DNA from 3 places in the Streptomyces sp. NPDC002809 genome. Region 2 is predicted to be linked to each of the others. Evidence: riboswitches for the same ligand, from Rfam matches in the RefSeq annotation. Region 2 holds a riboswitch; each other region holds the start of a gene.
The links. A riboswitch is a leader RNA that binds a small molecule or an ion and turns the genes downstream of it on or off. The one in region 2 is predicted to bind S-adenosylmethionine.
Positions count from the first base shown of each region.

Region 1: another riboswitch for S-adenosylmethionine. It lies ahead of ABT025_RS36030 (glutathione S-transferase family protein); the one in region 2 lies ahead of ABT025_RS20350 (hypothetical protein).
Region 3: another riboswitch for S-adenosylmethionine. It lies ahead of thrC (threonine synthase); the one in region 2 lies ahead of ABT025_RS20350 (hypothetical protein).

Region 1 covers NZ_JBEOVJ010000109.1:724-10,719, forward strand. Annotated here, with positions in the region: gene ABT025_RS36000 (esterase-like activity of phytase family protein) at 1-801, shown strand, start outside; gene ABT025_RS36005 (N-acetylmuramoyl-L-alanine amidase) at 1,312-1,902, shown strand; gene ABT025_RS36010 (GNAT family N-acetyltransferase) at 1,880-2,665, opposite strand; gene ABT025_RS36015 (transporter substrate-binding domain-containing protein) at 2,753-3,778, opposite strand; gene ABT025_RS36020 (amino acid ABC transporter ATP-binding protein) at 3,962-4,747, opposite strand; gene ABT025_RS36025 (amino acid ABC transporter permease) at 4,744-5,748, opposite strand; SAM riboswitch class IV at 6,075-6,182, opposite strand; SAM riboswitch class IV at 6,307-6,451, shown strand; gene ABT025_RS36030 (glutathione S-transferase family protein) at 6,739-7,527, shown strand; gene ABT025_RS36035 (helix-turn-helix domain-containing protein) at 7,538-8,128, opposite strand; gene ABT025_RS36040 (benzoate/H(+) symporter BenE family transporter) at 8,338-9,567, shown strand; gene ABT025_RS36045 (ABC transporter ATP-binding protein) at 9,663-9,996, shown strand, end outside.
Region 2 covers NZ_JBEOVJ010000032.1:34,319-44,314, forward strand. Annotated here, with positions in the region: gene ABT025_RS20340 (hypothetical protein) at 44-349, opposite strand; gene ABT025_RS20345 (phosphocholine-specific phospholipase C) at 712-2,778, shown strand; SAM riboswitch class IV at 2,921-3,030, shown strand; gene ABT025_RS20350 (hypothetical protein) at 3,077-3,502, shown strand; gene ABT025_RS20355 (cytochrome P450) at 3,661-4,956, shown strand; gene ABT025_RS20360 (cytochrome P450 family protein) at 4,953-6,209, shown strand; gene ABT025_RS20365 (TIGR03854 family LLM class F420-dependent oxidoreductase) at 6,257-7,162, shown strand; gene ABT025_RS20370 (oxidoreductase) at 7,309-8,202, opposite strand; gene ABT025_RS20375 (helix-turn-helix transcriptional regulator) at 8,328-9,164, shown strand; gene ABT025_RS20380 (aldo/keto reductase) at 9,291-9,996, opposite strand, start outside.
Region 3 covers NZ_JBEOVJ010000023.1:41,111-51,106, forward strand. Annotated here, with positions in the region: gene groL (chaperonin GroEL) at 1-765, opposite strand, end outside; gene ABT025_RS16400 (cold-shock protein) at 1,136-1,342, opposite strand; gene ABT025_RS16405 (MoaD/ThiS family protein) at 1,775-2,053, opposite strand; gene thrC (threonine synthase) at 2,129-3,421, opposite strand; SAM riboswitch class I at 3,437-3,563, opposite strand; gene ABT025_RS16415 (glucosyl-3-phosphoglycerate synthase) at 3,717-4,664, shown strand; gene ABT025_RS16420 (alpha,alpha-trehalose-phosphate synthase (UDP-forming)) at 4,718-6,109, shown strand; gene ABT025_RS16425 (DUF4913 domain-containing protein) at 6,120-6,629, opposite strand; gene ABT025_RS16430 (trypsin-like peptidase domain-containing protein) at 6,692-9,996, opposite strand, start outside.

The DNA.
Region 1 (9,996 bases), on a different contig from region 2:
CGCAGCCCGGACGGCTCGTTCTGGCTGGTCGACGAGTACGGTCCGTCGCTGGTGCACGTCTCCGGAGGCGGCCGGGTGCTGGCCCGTTACGTCCCCGAGGGCCTGAACCTCAAGGGCGCGGACTACCCCGTCGTGGAGGCCCTGCCGGGCATCCTGCTCCACCGGAAGATCAACCGCGGTTTCGAGGGCCTGGCACTGCTGCCGGGCGGCGACCTGGTGCTCGCTGTCCAGAGCCCCCTCTTGCTGCCCGACCAGGACGCGGGAGAGGCCTCGCGCAATGTCCGGCTGCTGCGCTTCTCCACGAAGAGGCGCGCGGTCACGGCGGAGTACGCCTACCGCTTCGACGCCGTGGGTGTCGTGGACCCGGGCGAGGACGACACGTCCGAGCTGAAGGTCTCCTCGGTCGTCGCGATCGGCGGCAACGACCTCCTGGTCGAGGAGCGCACCGACCGGGCGGCCCGTCTTCACCGGGTCACGCTCCCCCGTGGCGCCGGCATCCTGGGTTCCCGCTGGGACGCCCCGGCCGCTTCACCCTCCTACGAGGAGCTGGCTGACCCTGCGGCCTCGGGGGTTCCGGTCCTGCGAAAGACCCTCGTCCTCGACCTGGGCACGGTCGAGGGCGTGCCCGGGAAGATCGAGGGCGTGGCGGTGACGGGCCGGGACACGCTCGCCCTGATCAACGACAACGACTTCGGGATGACCGACGGGACGGGCGCCTTCGACTCGGACGGCCGGCTGGTCGACTCCGGCATCGAGACGTCCGTGACGCTGCTGAAGCTGCCTCGCCCGCTGACCCGCTGACGGGGCGAAGTCGCCGGGCCGTCGGACCTCTCCGTCCGGCGGCCCGGATACATCAACCGCAACACCGTCAACTCACCCTGTCCCGAACAGATTTCGGGCTCCTGCCGTCTTCCGCCACTCGCGCGACGCCCGTACGGTGGTGCGCGCACGCCGCTCGGCCGCACATCGGACATCGCATTCCGGTCATCGGACAAGAGGGAGTCACGGGATGTCGGGGGAATCGGGTACCGGACTCCTGCGCAATGCCGCAGGGCTGCGCCAGTTCCTGTCCCGGAGCATCACGCCGTCGGCGCTGTCGGCGGCCGTCGCCGCGTCCGGACCCGCGGGGGCCGCGTCCGTGGGCCGACCGCTGTCGGTTCCCGTCGCGCCGGCGGGCCGCCTGTTCGCTGCCTCGTGCGTGGCGGCGGGGCAGGATCCACCTGCCCGAAGGCCCGCCGGACCGGGCGCCTGAACCGGGCAACTGACCTGCCACCCGCACCTGTTGCTCTCCCCCCACACTCAGGAGTACACATGGACCGCAGAACGATCCTTCAGGGCGCCGCGGCGACGGCCGCGGCGGTGCTGCTTCCCGCCTCCGTCCGCGCCACCGCGGCGACGGCCGGCGAGACGGACTACCCGTCGGCCCACTGGGTACCGGCCTCGACATCCAACTACACCGTCTCGACACGGCCTTCGTCGTATCCTGTGCAGTACGTGATCATCCATGTCACCCAGGAGACGTTCTCGGACGCGGTGGCGATCTTCCAGAATCCGGCGAAACAGGTGTCCGCGCACTATGTGGTGCGCTCGGCCGACGGGTACATCGACCAGTGTGTGCGTGAGAAGAACATCGCCTGGCACGCGGGGAACTGGGACTACAACACCCGCAGCATCGGCATCGAGCACGAGGGCTACGTGGACCAGCCCTCCTACTTCACCGACGCCATGTACGAGAAGTCGGCACTCCTGACCGCCTCGGTGTGCGACCGCTACGGCATCCCCAAGGACCGCGCGCACATCCTCGGCCACGTGCAGGTGCCGGGTACGGACCACACGGACCCGGGTCCCCACTGGGACTGGGTCCGCTACATCCGTATGGTCAACCTCCTGGGCGCGGGCTGAGCCGCGCGTGGACCGGCGGGATCCGCGGATCCCGGGCGTCGTCCGGCCCCGCCCCGGGGGCTCGGACGAGCACGAACCGGCTGCGGCGGCGCAGGGTGAAACCGATCGACTCGTAGAGCCGGATCGCGTCGGTGTTGCTGGCGGCCGCGTGCAGGAAGGGGACGTCGCCCCGCTCCCGGATCCCCGCAGCGACGGCGCGGACGAGCCGGGTGGCCAGGCCCCGGCCGCGATGGTCGGGGTGGGTGCAGACGGCGCTGATCTCCGTCCAGCCAGGCGGACGCAGCCGTTCGCCGGCCAGGGCGATCAGGCGTCCGCGGTCGCGGATGCCGAGATAGGTGCCCAGTTCGACGGTACGGGGCAGAAAGGGGCCCGGTCTGGCGAGGGCGATCAGTCCGAGGATCTCGGGTACGTCGGCGGGGCCCAGCCGCACCGCTTCGGGCGCCGGTTCGGCGTGCAGTGCGGTGTCGATCAGCTGGACTCCGTCACCGCTCTGCTCGGTCTCCCACCCGTCGGGCACGGACTGGACGCCGGTGACCGGGGTGACGGTCCCGGGCCCGACCAGTGCGGCCAGGTCGTCCCAGGCGCGGGGGTCGGTGGGATCGTCGAGGGCGGTGAACGGGGAGACGTCCGTGGGGTAGCGGGCGGCCCGGCCGACCCGCTCGGCGAACCGGATGTGCGGGCCGGTCAGTGCGGCCCAGGCCGCGTTGTCCAGGACGTGTGGCGGGTGGGGGCTCGGGGACGGGGCGTGATTGCTGGTGAGCATGGCGGTACTGGGTCTCCGTGTCGGGAACGCGCCGGGCGGGGCGGGGGCCCGGCCGCGGCACGGCGGGGCCCCCGGACGGGCGGTGGGTCAGGAGTTGTCGAGCGGCAGCCCGGGCGGGTTGACCCGTGAGCTGTCGACGGCCTCGTTGGAGAGGTTCCAGGCGGCGAGCCACCGGGCGTACTGGCCGCTCTTGATCAGATGGTTGATCGCGGCTGCGATCGGCTCGGCAAGCCCGCTGTCCTTCTTCGCGGTGGCCGCGATCAGGCCCTGGAGCGTCGCACCCGCGCCGGAGAACTTGCCCGCGTTACGCGTCGCGTTCGGCGTGTTCGCCGTCTGGGTGATGTGGTAGGCGATGCCGGGGTTGGGGCCGAAGGAGATGTCGATCTTCCCGCCGGCCAGTGCCAGCGCGGTGGCGTTGCTGTCCCGGTAGTACTTGACGTCGAGCGTCTTGCCGTCCTTCGCCAGTTTCTCCTTCCACTCCAGAAGGATCTTCTCCTGGTTGGTGCCCGCGCTGACGGCGACGGTCCTGCCGGCCAGGTTCCGGTAGTCGCCGTCGAAGTTCCAGGTGCTCTTCTTCCCCACCTCGAAAGCGAGGTTGTCCTGCCGGTAGGAGGCGAACTCGTACTTCTTCTTGCGCTCCTCGGTGTCGGTGACGTTGGACAGGGCCACATCGACCTTGCCGCTGTCGATCCCGACGAACATGTTCTCCCAGGTCGAGTTCTTGATCTCCGCCCTGAGCCCGAGGACCGCCGCGACCAGTCGGCCGAGGTCGGGTTCGGCGCCGGTGAGCGTCTTCTGGTCGTCACCCACGTAGGCCAGGGGCGGGAACCCCGCCGGCAACGCACCCACGCCGATCACCAGCGTGCCTCGCTCGGCGATCTCCGCGGGCAGTCCGGCACTGATCGACTCGACCTCGGACACTTTGAGCGCGGTCTCCTTCCCGGCACCGTTGGACAGGGCGCCGACGGTGACCGTTCCGGCTGCGGCTGTGCCGCTCCTGGAGGCGGCGTCGCTGTCGCCGCCGCACGCGGCGAGACCTAGGGCGAGGGAGGCGACGGCCGCGGAGGCGGTGACGCCGCGGAGGAGGCTGCTGCGGAGACTGAGGGTGTGCATGACTGTCCTTGTCGGGTGGCGGGTGGGCGGCGGTGGTACCGAAGGAATGCCGAGTGGGTGCGGTGGTACCGAAGGAGTGCCGGGTGGGCGGTGGCGGGGAGCGAATGCCGGGCGGCGCCGGTGGGACGGAGGGAGTGCCGGGTGGGCCGCGGCCGGACCGCCTCGCTCCACGACGTGCGGGGGTCAGAGCACCTTGCTGAGGAAGTCCCTGGTCCTGTCATGTTGCGGGTCGTCCAACACCTGCGCGGGAGAGCCCTGTTCGACGATCCGGCCGCCGTCCATGAAGACGACCCGGTCGGCGACCTCACGGGCGAAGCCGATCTCGTGGGTGACGATGACGAGGGTCGTGCCGCTGCTCGCCAGGTCCTTGATGACCGCCAGCACTTCGCCGACCAGTTCGGGGTCGAGCGCGGACGTCGGCTCGTCGAAGAGAATGACGCCGGGCCGCAGGGCGAGGGCACGGGCGATGGCCACACGCTGCTGCTGGCCGCCGGACAACTGCCGGGGGTACGCCCCGGCCCGGTCTGCGAGACCCACCCGGGCCAGCAGGTCGCGGGCCTGCTCCCGGGCCGCGCCCTTGGCGAGCCTGCCGGTCGCCACCGGGGCGGCCGCCACGTTGTCCAGCACGGTCAGATGCGGGAACAGGTTGAAGTTCTGGAAGACGAAACCGATCCGGCTGCGCTGGGCCAGAATGACCCGCTCGCTGAGTTCCTTGAGCCGTTCGCCCTGCCGGCGTACACCGATCATCTCGCCGTTCAGGCTGACATGGCCGATCTCCGGCTTCTCCAAGTGGTTGATCACCCTGAGGAGGGTGGACTTGCCCGAGCCCGACGGCCCGAGGATGACCGTGACCTCACCGGGCCGCACGGTCAGCTCCACCCCGTCCAGGACCCGTTGGCTGCCGTACCACTTGTACACGTCGTGCACCTCGACGGCGGCCGGGCGTATCTCCTGCGTGTCGGTGGTCATGTCGCCGTCTCCCTCCGGACCCGGGCCCTCAGTTCGCCGAGGCCGGTCCGTACCTTCCGCAGCGGGGTCGGCGGCAGGGTGCGCAGCGCGCCCCGCGAGTAGTGCCGCTCGACGTAGAACTGGATGACGGACACGGCGCTGGTGAGGATCAGGTACCAGACGGTGGCGACCAGCAGCAGGGGCACGATGTCGCCGGGGTAGGTGCTGCCCATGCTCTGTACGGAGCCGAACAGGTCGAGCAGGGAGACGTAGAAGACCAGCGAGGTGCCCTTGATCAGACCGATCAACTGGTTGACGTAGTTCGGGGTGATCGAGCGCAGCGCCTGCGGGAAGACGATCTTCGCGAACTGGTATCGCCTCGGAAGGCCGAGTGCGGCGGCCGCCTCGTGCTGCCCCTGGTCCACGGAGAGGATGCCTCCGCGCACCACCTCGGAGGCGTAGGCCGCCTCGTTGAGGCTCAGTCCGACGACCGCGACGGCCATGTCGGTGGCGAGGCGCGACTCGTCGAAGGTGAAGAAGGCCGGACCGAACGGCACCCCGATGCTCAACGTGCGGTAGAGGGCACTGAAGTTGTAGAGGAACAGCAGGACCACGATCAGCGGCACCGAACGGAACAGCCACGTGTAGAGCCAGCTCGCCGTGCGCAGCACCGGGTTCGGGGAGAGCCTCGCAAGGGCCAGCAGGACACCGCCGAGCAGGCCCAGCGCGGCGCTGTACACCGCCGCTTCGAGGGTGACGAGCAGTCCGTCGAGGATCGCCGGCCGCAGGAACCAGTACTGGAAACGGCCCCATTGGTAGAACGGGTTGGTCACCAGACCGTGAGCGATCTGGGCGCCGAGCACGAGCACGACGATCGTGGCGATCCATCGGCCGGGACGCCTGAGCGGGAGGACCCGCTGCGCCGCCAGGGGCCTGGGCGCGGCGTTCGGGCCGGGACGGGGGTTCGCGTCGGTGGGCGGCGCTGGTCCCGGGGACACAGCGACGCCGGAGAGTTCACTCATGGAGGGCTCCAGCGGATGCGGACACCCCGGACCGCGGGAGGCTGCGGCACCGCGCCCGTCGGGGACGGGCCGTCGGGACGCGGCACACAGCGCGGCTCAGGGGCCGGGTGGGGAGAGGGCACACCGCGGCAGCGGTGGATGTCAGGGAATAGGAGAGCCGTCAGCCTTGACAGAGAGGGCGTGAAACGGCCGTACACAGCGCGCTGTTGACACGCAGCAGGTCGACGGAGCGGTCCGCGCACAGCAGGACGCAGCCGCGGGGCCGCCGAGCGGCCATCCCGTCAGCTGCGTTCATCTCGCTCACCGTCACCATTCCGCCCCGCGGGGCCTCACGCTTACCGAACGTCATCCGGTCCGGTCCTCACCTGGGGCACCCCACCGCGTGCGAGGGTTGCCGGCCGGCAAGCCAGGGCTCTTCGCCGGCACTCGTGACCGTTCTGCTCTGCGCCGGAGGTTAGGGCCGCATCGAAAAGGATGTCAACGCCGGTGACCACCAGGCGAGACGGCACGTCCCGCCTTCTTGACGGCGCCACCGGACGCACCGAAACTGGCGTGGACGGTCACGATTGTCAGCGCTGCCCGTGCGGGAGTTCCCGCTCGTGCGGTCATCGGCCCCGGCCCGCTGACAGGCAACCCTTCCACCGCGATGGGGTGCCCCGGGTGACGACCGGGTCCTGTTGGAGCAACAGGACAAGCGCGGTCTCGCGTCTCGCGAGCCCCGATGGCCAGGACCGGTGGGAATTGCCCAGGAACGGCTTGACGAGGCGCCTGCACATCGATCTGTTGCGCGTCTCCAGCGCTTACTAGTCCGCGTCGGACCTGCCCCCGCCCGATCGGCCGGACTCCTCGTTCCGGTGCGCTCGTGCCGGGCCGGGGCAGGTCCTTCGGTCCGGACCGGTACGCAAGCACAGTCGCTCCGCATCCGGCCGCCGGTGCCAGCATGGCGGCGGTGGCTTCGTCGTTCCCCCAGGGATCCCCATAGGGAGAGTCATGCCCGAGACAGCATCGCGCGGTTCCAGCACGGACAACTCGCCGCAGCGCGGCCCCGTTTCCTCCGCCTCCGCTGCACGCGCCGCAGGCCTTCGCCCGTCGTCGGGTGTACCGTCCCCCCGCTTCGACAGCAGGATCGGCGTCGGTCTCGCCGGCGGCTTCTATCCGGCGCCGCATCGCTACGAGCTCTTCCTGTCGGCGAGCTGTCCGCGCTCGCTGCGCATCTCCATCACTCTCGGCCTTCTCGGCCTGCGGGACTCGGTCGCCACCACGCTCCTCACCCACCCGGCCGCGACCCCCGAGGCCTTCGCCTCGCTGCGCAGTGCGTACGAGGCGACGGTGCACCACTACGACGGACCGCTGACGGCTCCCGCCCTGTGCGACCGCTGGAGCGGCCGCATCGTCAGCAACCACACGCCCGACATCCTCCGCGACCTGGCCGGTCTGCTCTCCGGGCACAACGAGGCCTGCCCCTCCGCGCTGCACCCGCCGGAGCTCGCCGCGGACATCGAAGCCCTGCGTGAGCTGCTGGACCAGAAGGTCACCCCGTCCGCATCGCCCTCGGAGCGTTCGGCGGCGCTCGACCTGATGGAGCGCCGTCTCTCCTTGCACCCCTATGTGCTGGGTGCGGAGCTGACGGCCGCCGACGTGGACCTGTGGGTGGCACTCGTCCAGCCCGGCCCGGTCAACTCCTTGTCCGCTCACCCCCGGCTCCAGGACTTCGTGCGCCGGCTCGGCGACCACCCCGCCTTCCCGTGCGCGAACGACGTGGCGGCCGACGCGGCGTGAGCCCCTGCGCTCAGCCGTCGTCGCTCACGGCACTCCGGCCCGCTCCCCCGGCGGGCTCCCCCGGCGGGGGATAACGGACGAAGAGGATGCCCTCCACATCCCCGTCGGGCGCGCCGTAGACATGGAGTGCGTCGGCCCGCCAGTGCGCGAAGGCGCCGGGGCCGGCCGTACGGGTGTCGTCCGGCGGGCCGACGACGGCGGTGCCGGACAGCACCATCAGGCTCTCCCGCGTACCCGGGACGTGCCCTTCCGACTCCTGTACGGCGCCCGCCGTGATGCTGATGCGGAACACGTCGGTGACCGCGGCCCCGTCCTCGTACCGCTCCAGAAGAACGGCGGTTACGGCACTTCCCGAGACGCCGGGAAGTGCCGGGCCGGAGCCGTCCCCCGGTCGCAGGTCGCTCAGTACGGCGCTGAGCGGAAGGCCGAGCGCGGTGGTGAGTGCGTACAAGGTCTCCAGAGTGGGGTTGCGTGTGCCGCTCTCCAGCTCCGAGAGCGTGCCCTTGCCGACGCGGGAGCGCCGGGACAACTCCGACAGCGACAGGTCCCGTTCGCGCCGCAGCGCTCGCAGCCGACGTCCCACGTCCTCGTTCAGCCCCATAGGCCGTGCACCCGCTCCACTGTCCTGGTTGACGGGCGTCGGCCCGCCTCTCTAGTGTTCCACATACAGAACGTTCCATATATGGAACGCCCCGCGGGCGCGCCCGGCCGACAGCCTGCCGTCGGCGCAGTCAGGCACCGCCACCGGCCGGGCAGGCACCGCGCCGGACACGCACCCAGTCGGGCACAGCACAGGAAAGTGGCTCACTCATGTTCGCGATCACCCGTATACGCTCCGCCGCGCCGCCATCGGCCGTGGTCGCCGGCCTGATCGCCGTCATGGTCGGGGTCACCAGTTCGGCGGCGCTGGTCTTCACGGCCGCGCAGGCGGCGGGGGCGGACTCGCACGAGATCTCCTCCTGGATGCTGGCGCTCGGTGTCGGACTGGCCTGCACCTGCATCGGGCTGTCGCTGCGTTACCGGGCGCCCGTCGTGACCGCCTGGTCGACGCCGGGAGCCGCGCTGCTCACGACGGGTCTGAGCGGTGTGTCGATGGCTCAGGCGGTCGGCGCGTTCGTCTTCTCGGCCCTGCTGATCCTCGTGAGCGGTGTGACGGGCTGGTTCAGCCGTCTCATGGGCCGGATCCCGGTGCCGCTGGCGGCCGCGCTGCTCGCCGGGGTGCTGCTGCGGTTCGGCACGGGCCTGTTCAGCACCATGCACGGCGGATTCGCGGTCGCGTTCCCCATGTTCGTGCTCTATCTGCTGGGCCGGCGCCTGCTGCCCCGGTACGCGGTGCTGCTGGCGCTCGCCGCGGGCGTGGTGGCCACCGTGTTCACCGGCGGCTGGCAGCTGGGCAAGGTCCGGCTCGCCCTGGCCACCCCGGTCTTCACCACGCCGGAGTTCGACTGGAAGGTCCTCGTCAGCGTCGGCGCACCTCTGTTCGTCGTCACGATGGCCTCGCAGAACCTGCCCGGCGTCGCGGTGATCCGCGGTGCCGGCTACGACGTGCCGGTCTCGCCGCTGATGACGTGGACCGGCGCGGCCAACGCCGTCCTGGCGCCCTTCGGGGCGTTCGGCCTCAACCTGGCCGCGATCACGGCCGCCATCTGCACCGGCGAGGAGGCACACCCCGACCGCGACAGGCGCTTCCTCGCCGCCGTGTGGGCGGGCGTCTTCTACCTCTGTGTCGGCCTGCTCGGCGCCACCGTCGCCTCGCTCCTCACCGCGATGCCGCAGGAACTCGTCCTGGCGATCGCGGGGATCGGCCTGCTCGCCACCATCGAGGCCTCCCTGTCCGCGGCACTGGCCGACAAGGCGTCCAGGGAAGCGGCCGTGGTGACGTTCCTCGCCACCGCCTCCGGCGTGACGCTGCTGGGGATCGGCTCCGCGTTCTGGGGTCTGCTCGCCGGCCTGGTCACCGGCGTGATCGCCTCGGCGGGGCGCCCGCACCGCAAGGAGCCCGCCCCCGAGCCGCTGCCGGGCGAAGTCCGCGTCCGCTGAGGCCCGTCGGATCCCCCGGCGGTTTCCCGGGGCCTCGTGTCCCGTCCGTGGGACGGGGTTGCCCCGGACCGCGGGAGCGGGGTGGGATGGACACCATGCAGAAAGCGGTTTCCCCATCCTCCGCCGAACCCCTGGCGCCCTTCGACCATCTCGACCACCGCTACCGCGGCGAGAACCCGTTCCGCACCCTCGGCCACCTCTTCCGGCCCGACCGCGGGCGGCTGGCACTCGCGGTCGGCTTCTTCGTCGTGAAGCACAGCCCCATCTGGCTGCTTCCGCTGATCACCGCCACGGTCCTGGACGTGGTCGTCCAGCACGGACCGGAGTCCAGGCTGTGGAAGGCCACCGGCGTCCTGTTGTTCATCCTCGTGATCAACTACCCGCTCCACCAGTGGTACGTACGCTGCCTCGGCGGCAGCATCCGCCGCA
Region 2 (9,996 bases):
CCCGGCGGAACCCGCCGGGACCAACACGTGATCAGCCGCAAAATTACCAGTGTTGGCCGATGCCGATGCCGATGCCGATGGCGATGACGGTTGCGGTGCGGGGGAGGAAGGGAAGGGCCCTTGAGGTGTCCTGTACGGTGCGGCCTTCGCCGATCCCGGGCGTGGGGCCGCGCGTGATCTCCGCCAGCAGTCGGTAGTGGTCCGCGGAGTGCGATTCGAAGTCCGTCCGGACGGACAGCCCGTCCAGAGCACCGTCCGGGCCGCGCCGCACATCCACTGACGCCCGGCCGAACTGGTGCTGGATGGTGTTCTGTTCAGCCTCGTCCGGCAGGTTGCGCACCTCGTCCAACGCGGCCCGGGTCCGTCGGCGCTGCTCCGGTCCGCTCGCATCAGCTGCGCGTACCCGGAGGCGGCCGAGAAATCGGTTGCCAGCAGCTCCAGCAGGATGGCCGGTTCCAGGGCGGTTTCCGCTGCCTCGCCAGCGCCTGGCCCTGCCTCCGGCAGGACGTGCAGGGCCGTGGTCAGTGCTGTGGCCGGGTGGGATGGCGCGGACGACGGGCACGGCGCAGGCTCCGACCCGCTCCGTCGCCGAGTGTTCGGCCTACCGCCACCCCGTGCACACTGCACGGGTCTTCCGCAGGGCACGTCGATTCTGGAACACTCCAGTCGCTTCCGCCCCCACATCCCCTCACCCTGCAGAGGCCCCCACTCATGGCAGAACTCAACCGTCGCCGCCTCCTGCAACTCGCCGGAGGAACGGCCGCCTACACCGCGTTGTCGAGCAGCATCGCCCGCGCCGCATCCCTTCCCGCGCGGGGCCGTACAGGCTCCCTCCGGGACGTCGAGCACATCGTCGTGCTGATGCAGGAGAACCGTTCCTTCGACCACTACTTCGGCACCATGAACGGCGTCCGCGGCTTCGGTGACCCGCGGCCCGTCACGCTGCCCAGCGGAAAGCCGGTCTGGCATCAGAAGGACCTCCTCGGCAGGGAGGTGCTGCCGTTCCGGCCGCCCGCCGACGAGCTCGGGATGCAGTTCCTCCGGGACCTGAACCACGACTGGGCGGGCGGGCACCGGGCGTTCAACAAGGGTGCGTACGACCAGTGGGTGCCCGCCAAGACCGCGACGACGATGGCTCACCTCACCCGTGAGGACATACCGTTCCACTACGCCCTCGCCGACGCGTTCACCGTCTGCGACGCGTACCACTGCTCGTTCATCGGGTCGACCGACCCGAACCGCTACTACCTGTGGAGCGGACACACGGGGAACGACGGGTCCGGCGGGGGCCCTGTGCTCGGCAACGACGAGGCGGGGTACGGCTGGACCACCTATCCCGAGCGGCTGGAGCAGGCCGGGGTGTCGTGGAAGGTCTACCAGGACATCGGTGACGGGCTCGACGCGGCCGGGTCCTGGGGGTGGATCAACGATGCCTATCGGGGCACGTACGGCGACAACTCGCTTCTGTACTTCAATAGTTACCGCGAAGCCCAGCCCGGAGATCCGCTGTACGACAAGGCGCGCACAGGGACCGACATCAAGAACGGTGGAGGGCTGCTCGATGACCTGAAGGCCGATGTCCGGGCCGGGACGCTGCCGAAGGTGTCCTGGATCGTCGCCCCGGAGGCGTACAGCGAGCACCCCAACTGGCCCGCGAATTACGGTGCCTGGTACATCTCGCAGGTCCTTGACGCGCTGACCGCCGACCCCGAGGTCTGGGGCCGGACGGCCCTCTTCATCACCTACGACGAGAACGACGGCTTCTTCGATCACGTCGTTCCGCCCTTCGTGCCGTCGGGGGCCTCGCAGGGCCTGTCCACCGTGGACACCTCCGCCGACTACTTCCCCGGGGACATCCGGTACGCAGCCGGGCCGTACGGGCTCGGCCAGCGGGTGCCCATGCTGGTGGTCTCCCCGTGGAGCACCGGTGGGTTCGCGTGTTCCGAGGTCTTCGACCACACCTCCGTGATCCGGTTCATCGAGCAGCGCTTCGGTGTGCGCGAGCCCAACATCTCGCCCTGGCGGCGGGCCGTCTGCGGCGATCTCACCTCGGCCTTCGACTTCCGCCGTACGGACACCTCGGACGTCTCGCTGCCGTCGACGGATGCCTACGAGCCTCCGGACCGTCTCCGGCACCCCGACTACGTCCCCGCGCCGCCCGCCACCGGCAGTGTGCCCAAGCAGGAGAAGGGGGCGCGCCCCACTCGGCCGTTGCGTTACGCGCCCTTCGTGGACGGCGCCGCCGATACGGCCACCGGCAAGTACCGGCTCACCTTCAGTGGCGGCGCCGCCGCAGGGGCGCAGTTCCTCGTGACTTCCGCGAATCGCACCGACGGGCCCTGGACCTACACCACCGAGGCCGGAAAGTCCCTCTCGGACAGCTGGAACACCGCCTACTCCAAGGGAGTGACCGACCTCACCGTTCATGGCCCCAACGGATTCCTGCGCACCTTCCGGGCGGACGGGAAGACAGCGGGGCCGGAGGTGACAGCTCGTCATGACGCCGCCACAGGTGGGCTTGAGCTGACCTTCGTCAATGGCGGTTCCGCGACCGTACGCCTGAGCGCGCGCAGTGCCGTCGGGTACGGGGGAGGGGTGCAGGCCTTCGCGGTCCGCGCCGGCGCGACCGTGAAGCACGTGCTTGACCTGCGGGGAAGCGGGAGTTGGTACGACGTCACCGTCGTCTCCGACGTGGACGCCACCTTCCTGCGGCGCTTCGCCGGGCACGTCGAGACGGGCCGGGCCGGTTCGAGCGACCCGGGCCTCGTCACCGGGTGAGTGGCCCCGGCCGGCGGGTGTCCGGGGGTGGGTGGGGCCCGTGGCCGGGCGCCACGCGCTCCGGACCACCCGCCGCTCCGGCGCTGCGCACTCCTGACCACCCGTCGGGGCCTGCCGTGTGCGTGGGTTGGAGTCGTGGACGGGTCATGAGTTCCAGTGCACAGCCCCGGCTTGCTGGACGGCACCCCGCTCCGCTGCGGGTGCTCCGGGTGACGACCTGCCCCGTGCGCAGGGTACGGGGAACAGCGGACCGCGGTGCAGGCACTCGGGGTCCTCACCCCGGAAGGCGAACCTCACCATGCTGCGTCATCTCACCCGGAACGACTCCGTGCGGAGCGACGACTGCACCCGCTATGCCGCGGGTCACCGCGTGCACTGGATCCATGCCAAGAAGTGCCTGCAGGAGCCGGGGCGGTCCGTCGAGATCCTGCTCACCTCCGGTGACGTCCGCGACGACGGATGGGTCGAACTGCGCCCCGCCTTCGCCTACTCGGGTGATCTCCCCGTGGTCTGGACGCACGCTCCCGGCGCGCTGCGGGAAACGCTCGCCGGTCACCGCGGGCGTGTGTACTGGCTGGAGCGCTGGCACGCGCTGAGGCTCGAGGAGGGTGAAGGCGACGGAGGCAGCGGACTTGGGGATGCGAGGGGTGCCGGGCTGGTCAACGTCGCTCTCCAGGGCGGGGATCTGTGCGAGGACGGCTCCGCCCGGGGCGGTACATCGTGATGCTTGTCAATTGTGTTGAGATGTCGCCCTGTTGCTCTGTTCAAGGTGCGGGATTGATCGCCGTTGACCGTTCCGGCGTCACATAAAATCCTTATAGTGAACGTGCGTTGATCGCATGATCATGACGCTTGCAGCTGTCGCCACAGGAGTCAGGACTCATGACGCGCCCCTCTTCCGCCGAACCCGCGCCGTCCACTCCTCCACCGCCTCCCGGCTGTCCGGCTCATACCGTGGCCGTGCCGCTCGGCGGGTCCGGGTTCCAGACCGAACCCCAGACCGTCTACCGCGCCATGAGGCGTGATCACGGGCCCGTCGTCCCCGTGGAACTGCCCGGCGGGTTCCCCGCCTGGCTGGTCATCGGGTACCGCGAACTCCATCAAGTCACCAGCGACGGCGAGCTGTTCCCCCGTGATGTCGGTCTGTGGAACCAGTGGCCCCACATCCCCGACGACTGGCCCCTGTTGCCGATGGTGGGGCGCCCCCTGCCGTCCATCTACTTCAGCGCGGGGGAGGAGCACCGACGGCACGCCCGTATGGTCGGTCCGGCCCTCGAAGGCGCCGATACGCATCAGATCCGCAGCCACTGCGAGCAGTTGGCCGACCGGCTCATCGACGACGTGTGCAGCCGCGGTACGGCCGACCTCGTCGCCGACTTCTGTGATCCGCTCCCCGTCCTCGTCCTCGCCCGGCTGATCGGGTTCCCCGACGCCGAAGGCGCCGACATCGCCCGGGTGTTGAAGGATCTTGCCGACGGCGGCCCGGACGCGCAGAGCGCCCATCTGCGGTTCGGGGAACACATGGCCCGGCTGGTGGCCACGAAGCGGGCCGCACCCGGGGACGACGTGACCTCGCGCATGCTCGCCTTCCCCGAGGCCTTCACCGACGAGGAGTACATGCTCGACCTGATGGCCATCACGGCCGCCGGGCACCTCACCACCGCCGACTGGATCAGCAACTCCCTTCGGCTGATGCTCACCGAGGACGAGTTCGCCGACTCCATGGCCCGCGGCCGGCGCAGCATCGGAGAGGCCATGAACGAGGTGCTCTGGGAGGACACGCCCACCCAGATACTCGCCGGACGCTGGGCCGTACGGGACACGCAGCTCGGCGGACAGCGGGTCAAGGCCGGGGACATGCTGCTGCTGGGGCTCGGTGCCGCCAACACCGACCCCCTGATCCGCCAGAGCATGTCGGACACCGGAGCATCCGCACAGGGCGGCAACGGCGCACATCTCGCCTTCAGCCACGGCGAGTACCGATGCCCGTTCCCCGCCCAGGAGATCGCCGAGATCATCGCCCGTACCGGCATCGAGGTCCTGCTCGACAGGCTGCCCGATCTCCAGCTCGGTGTCCCCGCCGACGAACTCGTGCGACGGCCTTCCGCGTTCCTTCGAGGCTCCACCGCGCTCCCTGTTCGGTTCACCCCCGTTCGTACGACAGGAGACTTCTCGTGAACTGCTCTCACGCCGCCGCCCAGGCAGCAGCCCAGGACGGCGGGACCGTCGTCATCGACCCGATGGTCCAGGACCTGGACGGTGAGACGGCGCGGCTGCGCGACGCCGGGCCACTGGCCCGGATCGAGCTGCTCGGTGTTCCGGCCTGGACCATCACCCGGCACGCGGACGCCCGGCAGCTCCTGCTCGATCCGCGGCTGGTGAAGGACCTCGACGCCTGGGGGCTGTGGCAGAGCGGCGAGGTGACGCACGCGTGGCCGCTCATCGGGATGATCGACGCCGGCCGGTCCATGTTCACCGTCGACGGCGACGAGCACCGCCGGCTGCGGACCAAGACCTCCCAGGCGCTCACGCCCCGCCGGCTGGAGGCGATACGCCCCGACATCGAGAAGTTCACCGAGGAGCTGCTGGACGCGCTCGCCGAGGGTGGCAGGGGCGGAGCCGTCGTCGACCTCAAGTCCGTGTTCGCGCAGCCGCTGCCCATGCGCGTCGTCGGCATGCTGATGGGGGTCGACCCCGCCGCGAACGCCATGCTGACCCGCCGGTACAAGGCCTTCTTCTCGATGCTCACCCCGCAGGACGAGCGCCTGGCCCTCCTCGCCGACCTGGACGTCTTCTACGCCGGGCTCGTACGGGAGAAGACCGCGCGGCCGACCGACGACCTGACCTCCGCGCTCATCCTCGCCGACGAGGGCGGCGAACCGCTGACCGAGGAAGAGGTGATCGGCAACCTCAAGGCGATGGTCGCGGCCGGGCACGAGACCACGATCGGGCTCATCCTCAACGCCGTACGCGCCCTGCTGGCCAACCCCGACCAGTTGCGGATGGTCCTCGGCGGGGAGGTCTCCTGGCAGACCGTGATCGAGGAGACCCTGCGGTGGGACACCCCGACCACCCACCTGCTGATGCGGTTCGCCACCGAGGACATCCAGGTCGGTGACGGCGTCATCGCCAAGGGCGAGGGAGTGGTCATCTCCTACCGGGTGATCGGCCGCGACCCGGAGCAGCACGGCCCCGACGCCGACGCCTTCGACATCACCCGCCCCACCCCCATCCGGCACATGACCTTCGGTCACGGCCCGCACATCTGCCCCGGTGCGGCGCTCTCCCGCGTCGAGGCGGGGATCGCCCTGCCCGCGCTCTTCGGGCGCTTCCCCGAACTGCGGCTCGCGGTGCCGGATGCGGACATCCGCAAGCTTCCCGTGATGACGCAGAACGACATGGAGGCCTTTCCTGTTCTGCTCGGTGGCTGAGACCGGGTGGCTGCGCCCTCTCCGTACGCGCGCGTATCGTGAGCGCCATGAAGATCCGTTTCGGTGTGGGACTCGGTGCCGGTCCATCCCTGTCGGATTTCAGCCGGATCGTCGACCGTCTCGAAAGCGGCGGAGTGGATTCGCTCTGGCTGTCGGAGCAGGTCTGTTCGGACGCGGTCGATCCCTTCATCGGCATGGCGCACGCCCTGTCACGGACGAGCCGGCTGAAGGTCGGTACGTCGGTCGCGGTGCTTCCGGGGCGTCACCCGGTGCTGGTCGCAAAGCAGTTGGCGTCCCTGGCCGGTCTTTCGCCCCGGCGCGTGCTCCCGGTGTTCGGGCTCCAGCCCGCCCGGACCGGCGAGCGTGAGCTGTTCCCCGCACCCGAGGGACGGCGCGGGGCGCTGTTCGACGAGTCCCTGGAGCTGCTGCGGGCCTCACTCAGCGGGGAAGTCGCCGGATTCGAAGGGGAGTTCCTCAGAGTCGACGCCGCACGGATCGGGCCGCTGCCCGCGAGGCCCTTGGACATCTGGCTCGGGGGCAGCGCACCCGCAGGACTGCGCAGGGTCGGGCGGTACGGGGACGGATGGCTCGGGTCGTTCCTCACCCCCGAGGCCGCCGGACGGGCCCGCGAGGCCATTCAGGCCGCGGCGGCGGAAGCGGGCCGGGAGATCGAGCCCGACCACTTCGGGATCAGCCTCACCGTCGCCGAGGGCGGCATCCCGGACGACCTCGCCCAGGTGATTCGGCGGCGCGTTCCGGAGAGCGACCCCGGGGATCTCGTGGCTGCCGGCTGGCCGGAACTGCACCGGCTGCTGGACGCGTACATCGAGGCCGGCCTGACCAAGTTCGTGATCTATTCCGCCGGGGCCCGGGCCGCCGATCCTTCCACCGACGCCTCCATCGACGCCTTCCTGGACCGGTTCGAGGCGGAGCTGCTGCCACGGCAGAACTGAACGGTCACTCACACGGTCGGGACGTACGGGCCCTGTTCCTCGGGCGGGACGTCCAGGGCCTGTTCCTCGGCCGGCCGCGACCCAGCGCGCGGCCCGGCCCGGGGGACACCGCGCCGTCCGCTACAGCGGCGGCCGGGCGGGGCCGCCTACTTGCGCGCGTCGTCTTCCTGGACGAAGTCGGTGGAGCGGGCGAGTCCTTCCCAGGTGTTCAGATCACGGTCGACGGCGTCGCGTCCGGCGCGGACGAGGCGCAGCGCGTCGGAGCCGAGGACGAGGTGGGCGGGCGGGTCGGGTGTGTCGAGGATGTGCAGGACGGCGGCGGCTGCGTGGGCCGGATCGCCGAGCTGCCGGCCGTCGGCCTGGTGGCGTGCGGCGCGGATGGGTTCGAAGAGATTGTCGTAGTCGGGGATGGTGCGCGGAACGCGGGTCATCGAGCGTCCGGCCCAGTCGGTGCGGAAGGAGCCGGGCTCGATGGCGGTGACGTGGATGCCGAAGGCGGTGACTTCCTTGCCGACGGATTCGAGGATGCCTTCGAGTGCGTATTTGCTGCCGCAGTAGGCGGACACTCCGGCGAAGCCGGCCAGGCCGCCCATGGAGGTCACGGCCAGAATGTGTCCCCGGCGCCGTTCACGCATGAAGGGCAGGACGGCCTGGACAGTGGATGCGGCGCCGAAGACGTTGACGTCGAACTGGGCGCGCAGGTCCGCCAAGGGCGTCTCCTCGAAGGTCCCTTCCAGGCCGTAGCCGGCGTTCGCGATCAGCACGTCGATCGGGCCGACGGTCTTCTCCACCTCATCCACCACGGCGAACACGGCTTGGTCGTCGGTGACGTCGAGGATGCGGGCATGGGCGAGTTCCGGGCTGAGGGCGGTGAAGGCCTGTGCGTCGGCGTCCTTGCGGACGGTACCGATGACGGTGTGGCCAGCGTCCAGCGCGGCGGTGGCGAAGGCGCGGCCGAGGCCGCTGCTGACGCCGGTGATCAGAAGGATCCTGGCCGTGCTGGGCACGGCCGCTCTCTTCAGCGGAGGGTTCCTCACCATTGGCTCCTTCATGTTGGCAAGTCCTGCCACCAGCCTGAGCGGGCCGGGGGGAGCGAACCAGGGCGGCGCGTGCCTGGGCACGGCGCACCCAGGCACGCGGAGTGGATGCGGCCTAGCCTGGAGGGATGACCAGTAACGATCTCGGAGATTTCCTGCGTGCCCACCGCGCCCGCCTGCAGCCCGACGACGTCGGGCTCGCCTCCTACGGTGCGCGCCGGGTGGCGGGGTTGCGGCGGGAGGAGGTCGCCGTCCTGGCCGGGATGAACAGCGACTACTACGCCCGTCTCGAACAGGGCCGAGAGCGCGGCCCCTCCTCGCAGATACTCGAAGCGATCAGCAGCGCGCTGCGGCTGGACGACGAGGCGCGGGAGCACATGTACCGGCTGGCGGGCACCGCACCGGAGAGTGAGCGGCCGCAGCCGAGCGAGGCGGTCAGTCCCGCGCTGCGGCAGCTGCTGGACGGGTATCCGAACGCCGCGGCGTTCGTCCTGAACCCGGCCAACGACTTCCTGGCTTCGAACGCGCTGGCCGACGCACTGTTCTCGCCGTTCGAGGACGTGGACAACATGGCCCGCATGACCTTCCTCGACCCTGCCGGACGGAGTTTCTTCACGCGGTGGGGGCGGGCGGCGGAAGCGGTCGTGGCCGGACTGCGCCATGCCATGGGGCTGGACCCGCACTATCGGCGCCTGCACGACCTCGTCGGCTCCCTGACCGAGCAGAGCGAGGAGTTCGCCGCCCTGTGGTCCTCCCACACCGTGCACGGGAAGTCCCGTTCCGGAAAGGAACTGCTCCACCCCGACGTCGGCCCCCTTGATCTCGTCTACCAGACCTTCGACGTCCGCGGCGCGCCGGGCCAGCAGCTGGTCATCTACCACGCCGAACCGGGAAGCCCCAGTGTTCAGGCGCTGTCCCTGCTCGGCAGCCTCCACGCCACACGGCACCAGGAGTCCGCCACGTAGCCGCCGCCAGGGCTCACCGCCGGCCCGCCCGGCACGGCCGCCGGGTCGGCCGAGTCACCAGACTCGCACGGCGCAGGTCCGTGACGCCCTGAATGGCGGGCCCGGCCGTTACCGCGATGGAGCCACTCAGGCTGCCGGTCGGTCGGCGAGCGGGCGGCGCCGCAGGGCGGTCTCGGTCAGTGATCGCGGTGGGAACGAGGTTGCGGGGTTGTACAGGTTCGTCCCGGGCGGCACGATCTCGTCGATCCGGTCGAGGGCCGCATCGTCCAGGGTGAGCGCGGCGCCCCGGAGCAGGTCCTCCAACTGTTGCATGGTCCGCGGTCCGATGATCGCCGAGGTCACGGCCGGGTGGGCCACGGTGAAGGCTATGGCGAGTTGCGGGAGGGTGCAGCCGATGCTTCTCGCGAGGTCGACGAGCTGTTCGACGGCGTCGAGCTTGGCGGTGTTCTCGGCGATCGCGGGATCGAAGAACGCCGGCCGGAGCGCGGCACGTCCGGAATTCAGGTCGATGGGCTGATCCCTGCGGTGTTTGCCGGTGAGGAATCCGAAGGCGAGGGGGCTCCAGACCATGACCCCCATGCCGTAGCGCTCGCAGGCGGGCAGGAGCGAGGCTTCGATCGCGCGGGCCAGGATCGAGTAGGGCGGCTGGTCGGTGCGGAAGCGCCCGAGGCCGCGCCGTTCGGAGACGTGGTGTGCCTCGACGATCTCGTCGGCCTGGTAGTTCGAGCAGCCGAAGGCCCGGATCTTCCCCTGGTGCACGAGGTCACTGAGTACGGAGAGGGTCTCCTCGATGTCGGTGGAGTGGTCGGGGAAGTGGACCTGGTAGAGGTCG
Region 3 (9,996 bases), on a different contig from region 2:
CTCGCCCTCGACGTCCTCGGCGATGATCAGCAGCGGCTTGCCGGACTGCATGACCTTCTCCAGCAGCGGAAGGAGGTCCTTCACGTTGCTGATCTTCGAGTTCACGATCAGGATGTACGGGTCGTCCAGGGACGACTCCATGCGCTCCATGTCCGTGGCGAAGTACGCCGAGATGTAGCCCTTGTCGAAGCGCATACCCTCGGTGAGCTCGAGCTCCAGACCGAAGGTCTGGGACTCCTCGACGGTGATGACGCCTTCCTTGCCGACCTTGTCCATGGCCTCGGCGATGAGCTCGCCGATCTGGGTGTCAGCGGCGGAGATGGAGGCGGTCGAAGCGATCTGCTCCTTGGTCTCCACGTCCTTGGCCTGCTCCAGGAGGGCGGCGGAGACGGCCTCGACGGCCTTCTCGATGCCCCGCTTGAGCGCCATCGGGTTGGCACCTGCGGCCACGTTGCGAAGGCCTTCGCGGACGAGCGCCTGAGCGAGAACGGTGGCGGTGGTCGTACCGTCGCCGGCGACGTCGTCCGTCTTCTTGGCGACCTCCTTGACCAGCTCCGCACCGATCTTCTCGTACGGGTCCTCCAGCTCGATCTCCTTGGCGATGGAAACACCATCGTTGGTGATCGTGGGGGCGCCCCACTTCTTCTCAAGGACGACGTTGCGGCCCTTGGGGCCGAGGGTGACCTTGACGGCGTCGGCGAGCTGGTTCATGCCGCGCTCAAGACCGCGCCGGGCCTCCTCGTCGAAGGCGATGATCTTGGCCATATGAAGTGGTCCTCCCGGACAGGGGTGGATTTCTCCGGACCGAGAGGCGCCCGCGACGGACGGCCTGCCTGTCTGCCGGTTCCTTGCCCCGACAGACCTGCGGGCCTCACCGGCCCGGTCCAAGTTTCTGTCACTCTCACCCAGAGAGTGCTAAGCCAATAATTAGCACTCGACCCCCGAGAGTGCAAGCGTCCCCCTCCGGAGTGTGGACAGTCGCAAAGGGGCCCGCGGGAGCCTCCCGGGACGGCGCGGAAGCGCCCCGGGGTGCCGCGGAAGCGCCCCGGGACGCACGGAGGGCCCGTACCCCAGGGGTACGGGCCCTCCGTGCGTGAGTAGTGTCGTTGGCCGACTGCGTGGTGACAGGCCGGGCTCAGCCGACGGCGAGCTTGACCATGTCCGCCTGCGGCCCCTTCTGGCCCTGCGAGATCTCGAATTCAACTCGCTGACCCTCTTCGAGGGTGCGGTACCCGTCCATCTGGATCGCGCTGTAGTGGACGAAAACATCCGCACCACCGTCGACCGCGATGAAGCCGTACCCCTTCTCCGCGTTGAACCACTTGACGGTGCCCTGAGCCATGCCTAACTCCCCTATTACTGGCCCTTGCACGGGACCGCACTTCGCGGGCCCGGGTCAGAACTCACCCTCCGACAGGAGAGGGTGTGTGCGCCGGAACGCGTCGACCGCGGCCGAATGTATCTGCCCAACTGCCCTCTGCAACAGGTCAATCGGACGAGAATTCTGCGCAGCACCGATCGCCCGAATGTGGGGGATTCATGAGATTCCAGGGCAAGTCAGGCCAGGCAAAGGCGACTTATGGCGCAAGGGGCTCAGGTACTTTGGCTGCATCTTGTCGTGGCCAGGCGCATTCTCATATGCGGGCGGCACGGGCAGCGGAGGGGACTTCCCTCACTCTACCGCGCTCAACCATGCAGAATTGCCCCCTCCGCTTCTCTCGCAGAGGGGGCAATTCCGGTGACGCGGTGAAGTCGGGCCGCGAGGCCCGGGGGCTCAGCAGCCGCCGGCGACGGCCGGGATGATCGAGATACCGGCACCGTCCGGGGTGACCGCGTCCAGGCCGCCCTCGAAGCGCACGTCGTCGTCGTTGACGTACACGTTCACGAAGCGGCGCAGCTTGCCCTGGTCGTCCAGGACGCGGGCGGCGATGCCCGGGTGGTCCTTCTCCAGGGACTCGATGACCTGGGAGAGGGTCGCGCCCTCGGCCGGGACCTCGGCCTGGCCGCCCGTGTAGGTGCGGAGGATGGTGGGGATACGGACCTTGACGCTCATGGTGGGTGCCCTTCCTGAGTCTCGAGTGGTCGGAAGCCGGTGCCCGGCCCGCCGGGGGGCCTGGGCGCCGGGTTCTCAGCTGGTGGCGAGCCCGGCGGCGCGGAAGGCTTCCAGACTCGGGCGGATCGTGGCGCTCGCCTGCGAGGTGGCGGCCACCGCGTCCAACGTCTTGAGGCCGTCACCGGTGTTCAGGATGACAGTGGTGAGCGCCGGGTCCAGCAGACCGGCCTCGATCAGCTTCTGCGTCACACCGACCGTCACCCCGCCGGCCGTCTCGGCGAAGATGCCCTCGGTGCGGGCCAGCAGCTTGATCGCGTCGACGACCTGCTCGTCGTTGACGTCCTCGACGGCGCCACCGGTGCGGCGGGCGATGTCCAGGACGTACGGGCCGTCGGCCGGGTTGCCGATCGCCAGGGACTTGGCGATCGTGTTCGGCTTCTGCGGCCGCACCACGTCGTGACCGGCCTTGAAGGCGGCGGAGACCGGGGAGCAGCCCTCGGCCTGGGCACCGAAGATCTTGTACGGCTTGTCCTCGACCAGGCCGAGCCTGATCAGCTCCTGGAGGCCCTTGTCGATCTTCGTGAGCTGTGAGCCGGACGCGATCGGGATGACGATCTGGTCGGGCAGCTGCCAGCCGAGCTGCTCGCAGATCTCGTAGGCGAGGGTCTTGGATCCCTCGCCGTAGTACGGGCGCAGGTTGACGTTGACGAAGCCCCAGCCCTCGCCGAGCGGGTCGCCGATGAGCTCGGAGCAGAAGCGGTTGACGTCGTCGTAGTTGCCCTCGATGCCGACCAGTTCACCGCCGTACACCGCGGCCATGACGACCTTGCCCTGCTCCAGGTCGTGCGGGATGAACACGCACGAGCGCAGACCGGCGCGGGCGGCGGCGGCGCCCACGGCGCCGGCGAGGTTGCCGGTGGAGGAGCAGGAGAGGGTGGTGAACCCGAAGGCGCGGGCGGCCTCGACGGCGATCGCGACGACGCGGTCCTTGAAGGAGTGCGTCGGGTTGCCGGAGTCGTCCTTGACGTACAGACCGCCGGTGACGCCCAGCTCACGGGCGAGGTTGTCGGCCTTGACCAGCTTGGTGAAGCCGGGGTTGATGTTGGGCTTGTCCGCGACATCGGCGGGGACCGGCAGCAGCGGCGCGTAGCGCCAGATGTTGTTCGGTCCGGCCTCGATGCGCTTCTTCAGCTCGTCCGGGGAGCCGCTCGGCAGGTCGTACGCCACTTCGAGCGGCCCGAAACAGGACGCGCAGGCGAAAAGGGGGCCGAGTGCGAATCGCTCTCCGCATTCGCGGCAGGAAAGCGCCGCGGCGGGACCGAGGTCCACGGAGGATTCAGTGTTTGCTTCAACAGTCTCAACAGCCACGATGGCGAGGTCCTTTCCTCATCTTCCTCGCGACGCATTTCGTCACGAGACGGAATTGGCACCTTCCCCACCTGACCTCGCGGTCGGCGGGAGGGTTGCCGGGACTTCAACGGGCCGTTCCCTCAGTCCCTCTGGATGAGCGCTGTGGCACTGGACCATGGATCCAGGCGTTTATCGGCGGACGGACCCCGGCATGCGACGGCCATCTGCGTTGTTCAAGACTGTAACCGAAGCACCGGACTGTTGAGATAGTCGTCCGAACCGCGAGATGGATCACATACAGGGAGTATCGACCGTGCTGGAAGAGGTCGAACGCTGGCTGACCAGGCGTTCCTGGTCAGCCGCCGACCGTCCGCTGGACCGTCTGCTGGAGGCCGGAAGCGGCGCGAACGGACCGAGCGTGAGCGTGGTGCTGCCCGCGCTGAACGAGGCGGAGACGGTCGGGGACATCGTCACGACGATCCGGCGCGAGCTCATGGAGAAGGTCCAGCTGGTCGACGAACTCGTGGTGATCGACTCCGGCTCGACGGACGCCACCACCGAGGTCGCCCGCCGGGCGGGTGCCCGGGTCGTCCACCGGGACGCGATCCTGCCCCGCATACCGGCCGTCCCCGGCAAGGGCGAGGTGCTGTGGCGGTCACTCCTGGTGACCGGCGGGGACATCGTCTGCTTCATCGACGCGGACCTGAAGGACTTCTCCGCGGACTTCGTCTCCGGCATCGTCGGCCCGCTGCTGACCGACCCCTCGGTCCAGTTCGTCAAGGCGATGTACGACCGCCCGTTCGGCGACACCACGGGCCAGGGCGGCCGCGTCACCGAAATGGTGGCACGCCCGCTGCTCAATCTGCACTGGCCGCAGCTGGCCGGCTTCGTCCAGCCGCTCGGCGGCGAGTACGCCGTGCGCCGCTCGCTGCTGGAGCGGCTGCCGTTCCCGGTCGGTTACGGAGTGGAGCTGGGCCTGCTCGTCGACGCCCTGCACACGGTCGGTCTGGACGCGCTCGCCCAGGTCGACGTGGGCGTCAGGAAGCACCGCCACCAGGACGGCCAGGCGCTCGGCCGGATGGCCGCAGCCATCTACCGCACCGCCCAACTCCGCCTCTCCCGGGGGCATCTGGTCCGCCCGTCGCTGACCCAGTTCGAGCGCGGCGAGCACGGCTTCGTCCCGCGCACCTATCCGGTGGACACCGAGGAGCGGCCGCCGATGCGCGAGATCGAGGAGTACGTTTCACGCCGTGCGGCGTGACGTGGCCTGACTTCGTACGTTTGGGCGGTTCGTGATCGGGCTAGATTCCGCCCATGGTCTCCGAGCACGCCCCTCAGCCCGCTGCCCAGGTACTCGTCGCGTCCAATCGCGGCCCGGTCTCGTACGCGCTGCGCGAGGACGGCACCCTCGACTCCCGGCGCGGCGGGGGCGGACTCGTCTCCGGCCTGAGCGCCGTGGACGACAAGATGTGGGTCTGCGCCGCCCTCGGGGACGGGGACCGGGAGGCGGTGCGGCGCGGGGTCGGCGAACCCGGCGTCCGGATGCTCGACATCGACGCGGACGTCCACGCCGACGCGTACAACGGCATCGCGAACTCGGTGCTCTGGTTCGTCCACCACCTGCTCTACCAGACCCCCGTCGAACCCGTCTTCGACGCGGAGTTCCGCCGTCAGTGGGCCTCCTTCGAGACGTACAACCGGGCCTTCGCCGAGGCGCTCGCCGAGGAGGCGGGCGAGGGCGCGGCGGTCCTCGTGCAGGACTACCACCTGGCGCTGGTGCCCGGCATGCTCCGCGAGCTCCGCCCCGACCTGCGGATCGGCCACTTCTCGCACACCCCGTGGGCGCCCGTCGACTACTTCCGGCTGCTGCCCGACGACATCGCGGAACAGCTCCTGCACGGCATCCTCGGCGCCGACCGGGCGGCCTTCCTGACCCGCCGCTGGGCGGACGCGTTCATCGGCTGCTGCACGGAGATCCTCGGCGGCACCGGCCGCACCCGGATCGGGGTGCACGGCCTCGGCGCCGACGCGGAGTTCCTGCGCCGCCGCGCGCACGAGGCGGACGTGGACGAGCGGATGGCGGCGCTGCGGGAGCAGGTGGGCCCCGGCCGGAAGACGATCGTGCGGGTGGACCGTACGGAGCTGTCCAAGAACATCGTCCGCGGGATGCTCGCCTATCGCGCCCTGCTCGACGAGCGGCCCGAGTGGCGCGGGCGCGTCGTCCACATCGCGTTCGCCTACCCCTCGCGGCAGGACCTCGGGGTCTACCGGGAGTACACCGCCGAGGTGCAGCGCGTCGCCGACGCGATCAACGAGGCGCACGGGACGGCGGACTGGACCCCGGTCGTCCTGCACGTCAAGGACGACTTCGCCCGCTCGCTGGCCGCGTACCGGCTGGCGGACGTCGCGCTCGTCAACCCGATCCGGGACGGGATGAACCTGGTCGCCAAGGAGGTCCCGGTCGTCTCCGACCACGGCTGCGCGCTGGTGCTGTCACGGGAGGCGGGGGCGTACGAGGAGCTGGGCGCCGACTCGATCACGGTGAATCCGTACGACGTGTCCGCCACCGCCGACGCGCTGCACGAGGCGCTGACGATGGCGGACGACGAGCGGACGGCCCGCACGAAGCGGCTGGCCGCGGCGGCCACCGCGCTGCCGCCGCAGCAGTGGTTCCTGGAACAGCTGGAGGCGCTGCGGCAGGAGTAGGGCGGGCCGGTCAGTTCGCCGGGTCCTCCGCCCCGGCGGCCTTGCGCGCCTCCTCCGCCTCCGCCGCATCGACCGAGAACGCCGGGTCGTCCCACATCTCCGGCGGTGACGGATTGCCCGGCAACGGGCCGATGTCCACGCTGTGGCCGTCGGGTCCCGCGCAGAGGACGAACGGCCCGGTGCGCGGATCCATCAGCACGGCCAGATGGGGATCGGCGTGGTGCAGCCACCAGTTGGACATACCGAGAGACGAATCGACCCGCAGGAACTCGAAGGCCCGCCACAGCGAGGCGATCCTCACAATCGCTTCGGGATGCATCCACCAGTCCGGACACCAGGCCAGGTGGACGCCGTCCACGCGCCGCCACACCACCTGGGCGAGATACTCCTCGTAGAAGAGGTCCACCGACCGGAAGACCAGTTCGGTGCTGTCGTCGGTCTCCATCGGCGGCGGTGCCCCCGCGGCCGAGGCAGGACCTCCGTCGGCGGGAACATCCGTCTCCCCATCCTGTTCCGGCATCGTTCTCTCCTCCCGAAACGCACAAACCGCTTCTGTCACGTAGGTCGTACAGCGGCCGCCGGTCAGCCCTTCGGCACCCCGTAGCGACGGCGCACATCGCTCGCCTCGGCCCTGCGTCCGCAGCCGTCCAGCAGCTGGGCCCAGCGGGTCGCGGATCTCGTCAGGTCATCACCCGGCGACGGCTTGCGCGCCGACATCCGGGCGTAGTTCTCGGTGGCCTCGCGGGCGAACGGAAGCGCGCGCAGCAGGGCGCGCATTCCTCCTGCCGCCGAGGCGTGATGGGCCAGTTGCACCAGATTCTCGGCGAGCCGCACCCGGCTGAAGTCGGAGTTCACGGCCACCGGGCGCAGCAGCACGACGGCCCGCTCCCTGAGCGGTACCGGATCGCCGCCCTTGCCACTGGTCTCCCTCAGCCAGGCCACGAGCGTGAGCCCGGCGGCGTAGCCCGCGGCTTCCTGCCCGGGGTCCTCGCGCCACCGCCGCTCGTACAGTTCCAGTGCCTGGTCCCCGGCCGCCAGTGCCGCCTCGGGCTCGTCGTGGTCCGACAGGGCCAGGGCCTGTTCGTGAAGTGCCTCGGCGAGGTACATCTCGTTCGGGGCGGGATGCAGGCGGACCAGCTCGCGCCTGACCCTGACCTCCTCCTCGTGGGCGGCGAGGGCCTCCTCCCGGTGGCCGGCGGCCTTGTGGAACACAGCCGCCTTGGACAGGTCCTTGCCCAGATTGGTGCCGCGGGCCACCGGGTTGTCCCGGTACAGCAGCCGGGCGAGGCGGATCGCCTCGTCGATCGTCTCCAGTGCCTCGTCCACGCGCCCGAGCTCGTTCAGTACCCAGGCCCGGTTGCTGAGCAGCAGCCGCATCCAGTCGGCGTGCTCCAGGGGCGCCCTTTCGGTCAGCATCGCATAGAGGTCCTCCGCCTCGGCCAGCGTCTCCAGGGACTGCTCGTGCGGCTGCTCGGTGGCCAGGTTCACCAGGGAATCCGCCAGACCGGCGTTGTAGGTGTCCGGGTTGTCCGCGGCCATCCGCCTGCGCAGGTCGACCGCCTCCTGGGAGGCGGCGCGCGTCCTCACCGGGCTGGCTCCCTCACGCCAGTAGTGCCAGGAGAGATGGTGCAGCGTGCGGGCCAGCGTGTCCGCGTAGGCATCCGGATTCTCCGTGGCCAGCCGACGCTCGATGGCCAGCGCCTGCTCCGCGATGATCCTGCCCTCCTCCGGGTGCCCCGAACCTGACTGGCAGGCGGCGAGATTGCGCAACGACGCGGCATGGGCGGCCGCTCTGGACGGGTCACGCTCGGCGAGCTCCCGTCGGATGGCCACCGACTCCTCGGCCGCGGCCACCGCCTCCGGCCTGCGCGCCGCGTCGTCGTAGCCCGTCGCCAGCGAGTTCAGGGCCTTGGCCAACAGCTCCGGGATCTCCGCATCGGGCACGCTCCGCGCCAGCCCGCGGCACAGGTCCACGGCCTCTTCGGCGAGCGCGAGCGATGCCTGCCGGGCACCCGCGTTCCACTGAACCGCCGAATGCTGGATCAGCGCGCCGGCGAGCACCCGCTCCTGGGCGGGGGTCCCGTGGGCCGCCCGCGCGCGCTGGATCGCCACCGACTCCTCGCCCGCAGCCACGGCCGTACGCCAGTCACTCGTCCGCGCCTTGCGCTTCGCCCACTCCCCCAGGGCCCAGGCGAGGCCGTCGTGGTCGACGGTCCCGTGCACCGGCTCGCGGTACCGCTCGACCAGGCGTTGCGTGAGCCGCACGGCGAACCGGGTGAGGGCGTCGGAAGCCTCCGGCAGCGCGGCCGCGGCGGCGCGCAGCACCTCCGCGGTGAAGTCCTGGTGCTCCAGCAGCGTGTCGAGCCGTTCCAGGACGAGGTCGCGCCGACTGGTCCGGCCCGCGTTGGCATGGGCCACCACGGACCGGGTCAGCACCGTCAGCGCCTGCACCTGCTGGGCGGGTGTGGCACCCGTCATCAGCGCGGGCAGCAGCCCCGGCACCTCCGCCACCATGAGCGACGCCTGGAACTCGGCGACCCGGTCGGGCTGCAGCGTCCCCCAGAAGGTGTCCCCGGCACCGGGATACAGCCGGCCGATCGCCGCGGCCAGCTCCCATTCCCTGCCCTGCCCGAGGGCCGGCACCCGGGCCACGACTGCCATCGCCTCGTCCTCGTCCGCGGCGCCGCACAGGTTCGCGGCGGCGACGACCCGGCGCATCAGGGGCATCGGCAGCGGCCGCTCCCCGCCGTTGGCGAGCAGGCGTGCCCAGTAGCGCTCCTCGTGGCGCAGGAGCGTTGCCTCGACCGCCTCGCCCGGGACGACGTCAAGAGGGGCGGGGCCCGCCTGGAGGAGTGCTGCCAGCGCTTCCATCTGAACGTTGAGCGCGGTGGCGTAGCGGCGTCCGGACATCTCCGCGGGCACGGCCGTCCCGGCGGCCAGGGCGGTCCAGTCGTAGTCCTCGTGTCCGTCGGTCCGCTCCAGGTGCTCCGCGAGTCCGTACAGAGCCGCCCCGAACGCCTCCCGGCGGTCCTCCGACGTCACGTCCAGCGGCCCGAGTTCGGTGGTCAGCGCGGCGGCGAGGATCTCGTGGGTGGCCACTCCCGTGTCGTACGGGTCGAGCTGCCAGCCGCCGGACGAGCGGGCGACGAGCAGCACCCTGACGGTGTGCCCGGCGGCGGCCGACGCGCGGGCCCGGTCGATCAGCCGTCTGATCCAGCGCGGCCGGGACTCGGCGTAGTCGACCACCAGCAGCAGACTGCGGGAGCAGTCGCCGAGGGCCTGCAACGCGGTGCCCGGCGCTTCGCCGGGCAGGTCCTCGTCGGAGAGCTCGCTGCGGAACAGTCCGGCGATCCACCCCGGCTCCTTCTGGACGGCCCCGACCAGCCGGCGCACCAGCCGGCTCTTGCCCTGGCCGCCGGGCCCGGTGAGCACGCGGACCGCGAGACTTCCGGCGGGCCCGCCCCGGCTCGGGCGGGCGGCGGACGGGCCGAGGCACCAGTCCCGCAGGTTCTCCCATTCGCTCAGACGGCCCCGGAAGGGGGTGGCCTCCACATCGGCGCGCAGCAGCATCGCCGGTGAACGCAGATCGCGTTCGGGGGTGGTCACGTCCAGCAGCGGGACCAGTTCGGCGGGCTCGGCGAAGGGTTCGTGCCGCCCGCCGCCCGCAGCGGCGCGAAGGGCGGTGCGGAAGCCCTCGTCGCCGAGGATCTCGCTGCTGCGGGTGGCGGTGAGCCGGCTGCCGGCCGCCGCACGCCGGTCCTTGCGGACCACGCCCAGGAGCAGGTCCCCGCTGAACACGGGCGCACCGGACATGCCGGCCCAGCCCTGGTTCTCCGGGTCCGCGGTGGGCATCGGGTCGTTGCTCAGCAGCTCCCAGCGGCGCGCGG